Regions from separate parts of the Nitratireductor rhodophyticola genome, predicted to be linked through region 2. Evidence: predicted binding sites of a transcription regulator. Region 2 holds the regulator's gene; the other holds the start of a gene.
The links. Region 2 encodes PhoB, which activates phosphate uptake and scavenging genes when phosphate is short. Its sites were predicted from a motif close to TGTCATNNANCTGTCAT; they were not measured.
Positions count from the first base shown of each region.

Region 1: KUG85_RS13755 (DUF2794 domain-containing protein) is a predicted target of PhoB. The motif match lies at 874-890, and genes of this name have one in related genera.

Region 1 is NZ_JAHSSF010000003.1:567,516-569,913, forward strand. It holds gene KUG85_RS13750 (DUF1223 domain-containing protein) at 1-279, shown strand, start outside; gene KUG85_RS13755 (DUF2794 domain-containing protein) at 903-1,286, shown strand; gene KUG85_RS13760 (GNAT family N-acetyltransferase) at 1,500-2,072, opposite strand; gene KUG85_RS13765 (Bax inhibitor-1/YccA family protein) at 2,163-2,398, opposite strand, start outside.
Region 2 is NZ_JAHSSF010000003.1:324,795-327,192, reverse strand. It holds gene pstB (phosphate ABC transporter ATP-binding protein PstB) at 1-357, shown strand, start outside; gene phoU (phosphate signaling complex protein PhoU) at 380-1,090, shown strand; gene phoB (phosphate regulon transcriptional regulator PhoB) at 1,128-1,814, shown strand; gene KUG85_RS12605 (hypothetical protein) at 1,881-2,207, opposite strand; gene KUG85_RS12600 (DUF1328 domain-containing protein) at 2,299-2,398, opposite strand, start outside.

The DNA.
Region 1 (2,398 bases), 240 kb from region 2:
AAGGGCGAACCCGTTAATGCGCATCTGGTCTTTGTCGATTACACGCCGGAAAGCACGGTGGATATCCGCGCCGGCGAAAACCGCGGCCGATCGATACAATATCGCAACGCGGTCAACCGCATCCAGACGATCGGCATGTGGGATGGCGCCGCCAAGAGCTTCGAAATGCCCAAGGCCGAACTGGTGCAGAAGGGCAATGGCTGCGCACTCCTGCTCCAGCGCGTCGACAAAGACGGTCGACCAGGCGCGATATTGGGTGCATTTGCCATGAACCCGTAGAGCATCGGACCGAAAAGTGGAATCCGGTTTTCGGACTATTCCGATGCTCCATCAGTAATTTAGATCGTCCTTTGTGCGTCCGGACGGACGCACGGCGATCCAGGATCAGGACCTGGGTGAGTAGCCGCGCGGTCTGGTCCCAAAAGAAAAACCGGCGCTGACTCATTCAGCACCGGTTTTGATCTCTTGGGACCGCTGCCCGCTCGGACATCCGAGAGTTGGTTCGATCCGGTCATGACCCCGAGGGCGGGGGGGCTTGGGGTTTTCGGGATCCGTGTCCGGACCGAACCGTCTCAGGCAACGGGTGGATCGTTGCGGCACAATGGGGCGTGAGCTTGGACAAAATGCGGCAAGAAAAAGGCAAGTCATCACCAATTCCGACAAACGGTCCTGATTTGTGACTACCGGCTAACAATTGAGGCTTGCAGAGCAAGAATGGCCGTGCCGGCAAAAGATGTGGGTAACTCTAACCACTCTGATGAACCATGCCATCAAGAAGGATGAGGCGCTTTTTTTTTTGCATCTCAGGCCCGGCCAAATGCAGCCCGGGGAATGCGGGCTTGCAATTCCGCCTATGGCGGGCGAACCTTCCCCTGTCACCAAATCGTCATGAGGTACAGCCAATGACCGATTACGGCAGCGCGGGGGAGGATAGGGACGGCTCCGGGATACTGATCCCGCTGCACGAGGCACGCAGGGCACGTTCCGATCTCCCCGTAACCTTCGAGCGGCGCGAACTGGATCAGATTCTGCGCATCTATGGCCGCATGGTCGCGGCAGGCGAGTGGCGTGACTACGCCATCGATCATCTGAGGGACCGGGCGGTGTTCTCCGTGTTCCGGCGAACCAGCGAAGTCCCGCTGTTTCAGATCGTCAAGGATCCCAAGCTGACACGGAAGCAGGGTGCCTACAGCGTTATCGCCGCCACAGGCGCAATCCTGAAACGCGGGCATGAACTGGCACGCGTCCTGGCCGTGTTCGACAAGAAGCTGAAACTCGTCACCTAATGCATGTCGCTTTCAAATGAATTCATTTGAAAGACAACGAACATGCATCATTTAAAAGTGTTACAGCGTCCTTTGCGCGTCTTATAAGACGCGCGGCGCTGTAGAGCATCGGGCCGACAAGCGGAATCCGGTTTTCGGATTATTCCGATGCTCCATCAATATTTTGGATCGTCCTTTGTGCATCCGGATGGACGCACGACGATCTAACCGGCATCAACGAACCGACTCGCCCCGAAACAGACGTTCGGGGATGGAATCGGGATCAGGCGGCGCACGATCGCCCTCATTCAGCGTGAGCTGCATAAACACCGTGTCGAGCCAGCGCCCGTGCTTGAAACCGCTGCCGCGAAGAATGCCGGCATCGCGGAAACCTGCGGCCCGATGCAGTTTTACCGAGGCGCTTTCCTCCGAGCCGTCGCCGATAACGGCGACGATCTGGCGAAATCCGCACCGTTCGCACGCTTCAACCAGAGCCTGAAGCAAAAGCCGCCCCACGCCGCGACCCTGCGCTTCCGGCGCCAGATAAACGGAATCCTCGACCATGAAGCGATAGGCCCGTCTCGGGCGAAACGGACCCGCATAGGCGTAACCGAGAATCTCGTCTCCATTCTCAGCAACGATATAGGGGTAGCCGTTGCGAACGAGCGCCTCCATGCGCTCGCGCATCTCGGCCTCGCCCGGCGGTTCCAGCTCATAGCTTGCCGTGCCCCCGGCAACGGCGTGCGCATAGATGCGGGTGATGGCCGGGAGGTCAGCCGGCGTTGCGGGGCGAATGGTGGGTTTCATGGAAACTCGGTGGTCGCTCTCGAATGAAGCAAAAGAAAGGGCGGCCCGAAAGCCGCCCTCTCCATAGCACTGTTTCTGGTTCCGCGCCCGCTACTCGCGATTTCCGAGGAACTGCAGCAGGAACATGAACAGGTTGATGAAGTCGAGATAAAGACGCAGCGCACCCATGATCGCCTTGCGGCCGGACACGGTGGCATCGTCGCCCTCGTAATACATCTCCTTGATCTGCTGGGTGTCGTAGGCCGTCAGGCCGGCGAACACCAGCACGCCGATCACCGAAATGGCGAACTGCAGCGCCGATGAGCCGAGGAAAATGTTCACGATCG
Region 2 (2,398 bases):
TTCAACGAGGTGAAGGACCGTTTGCATGAGCCTGGAACGGGTCTCTCCGGCGGCCAGCAGCAGCGTTTATGCATTGCGCGTGCCATCGCGGTTTCGCCCGAGGTGATCCTCATGGACGAACCGTGCTCGGCGCTCGACCCCATCGCCACCGCCAAGGTGGAGGAGCTGATCGACGAGCTGCGCGAGAATTACACCATCGTCATCGTCACGCACTCCATGCAGCAGGCGGCGCGCGTGTCGCAGCGCACGGCCATGTTCCATCTGGGCAACCTTGTCGAGGAAGGCCCGACGGACAAGATGTTCACCAATCCGGATGACAAGCGCACCCAGGATTACATCACCGGCCGCTTCGGTTGACGCACAGATAAGGAACCAGATCATGGGCGAGCACACAGTCAGCTCCTTCGATGAGGAACTCGGTGAGATCGACCGCCTCATCCGCGATATGGGCGATCTCTCCGGTGCGATGACCCGCGCCTCAACCAATGCCCTGCTCAACTCCGACACTGCGCTCGCGCAGCGTGTCATCTCCGACGACACGATCATGGATGCCAAGCAGCGCGATCTCGACGAGCGTGCGATCACGCTGATTGCCAAGCGCCAGCCGATGGCGCAGGACCTGCGCAGCGTTGTGGGTGCCATTCGCATGGCAGCCGACCTGGAGCGCATTGGCGATCTCGCCAAGAACATCGCCAAGCGCGTGAGCGCGGTCGGGCAGAGCGCCACGCCGCGCACGCTCGCCCATTCCATCGATGCGATGGCAGGTCTGGTGCTGCATCAGGTCAATGCGGTGGTCGAGCACTATGTGAAGCGCGATGCCGAAGCGCTGATCCGGTTGCGCGACGAGGATGAGAAGATCGACATTCAGTATACGTCGGTGTTTCGCGAACTGCTGACCTACATGATGGAGGATCCGCGCAATATCACGTCGTGCACGCATCTTCTGTTTTGCGCCAAGAATCTCGAACGCATCGGCGATCACGTGACGAATATCGCCGAAAATGCCTATTATGTGGTGACGGGGGAACAGCTTCCGGTCCAGCGGCCGAAGCTCGATGAAACACAGATGACGGTCGATGCGGATGCGTAGACGGCCGTAGCAATGCCCTAGGAGAATGCCTTCCATGATTGCCCCCAAGGTCATGGTCGTTGAAGACGACGAACCGCTCTGCGTCCTGCTGAAATACAATCTGGAGGCCGAGGGTTATCAGGTAGAGATGATTTCGCGCGGCGATGAAGCCGAGGTGCGCCTGCAGGAAAATGTCCCGGATCTGCTCGTTCTGGACTGGATGGTCCCGGCTGTGTCGGGCATCGAACTGTGTCGCCGGCTTCGCATGCGCCCGGAAACCGAGCGCCTGCCGATCATCATGCTCACCGCGCGCGGTGAGGAAAGCGACCGCGTGCGCGGACTTTCCACCGGCGCCGACGATTATCTCGTGAAGCCCTTTTCGACACCGGAGTTCGTGGCGCGTGTCCGCGCGCTCCTGCGCCGGGCCAAGCCGGAAGTGCTGTCAACGGTTCTCTCCGTCGGCGACATTGTGCTCGACCGGGAATCGCACCGCGTTTACCGGCGCAAGAATGAAATCCGTCTCGGACCGACAGAGTTCCGTCTTCTGGAATTCATGATGCAGCATCCCGGCCGCGTTTTCTCGCGCAGCCAGCTGCTCGACAATGTCTGGGGTGAAACGATCTATATCGATGAGCGCACGGTTGACGTCCATGTGGGCCGGTTGCGCAAGGCCGTGAATCAGGGCCGGCTTCCCGACGTGATCCGCACCATTCGCGGCGCCGGCTACGCGATCCGTGAAGCCTGAGACAGACCGACACAAAAACCCCGGCGCAATTGCCGGGGTTTTTGTATGTCGTTGCAGTCGGTTCGATCACTTCATGAGCGTGCTTGCGGGCCTGCCATGTTCGTTCCGGGCAACCGCAAAGCTCGTCACCGGCTCAAGGGTGGCCGTCAGCTTGCCGTCGTCCGTAACGTCCCATTCCAGAACCGCGTCGTCATAGACGAGCGCCGGATCAACATAGACACATGTCGCCATAACACGCGGAGCCTCGCTTTCGAGCTCACGCATCGAGACGGGCCTTTCCGCCTCGCACTCCTCGAATGTCTCATAGACAGGCGTGGGGGCGGGCAATTCGCGGCATTCGGCCATGTTGCCGGAGCAGCCGACAATCAGAAGAAGCGCAGCGATGTGTTCCATGGCATTCTCCTTTCATTGTCTCCCCGAAGCGGAAGCCATGGAAGGTCCGCCTCGCCGGGTGCCGCATTCGTTTACGTCATTGTCCCCTTGTTTAACCGCGTCTCCTCAGCAGTCCCATGATCAGGGAAATGGCGAGAAGAGCGAGGAAAATATAGAACAGGATCTGCGCGATTCCTGCGGACGCGCCTGCA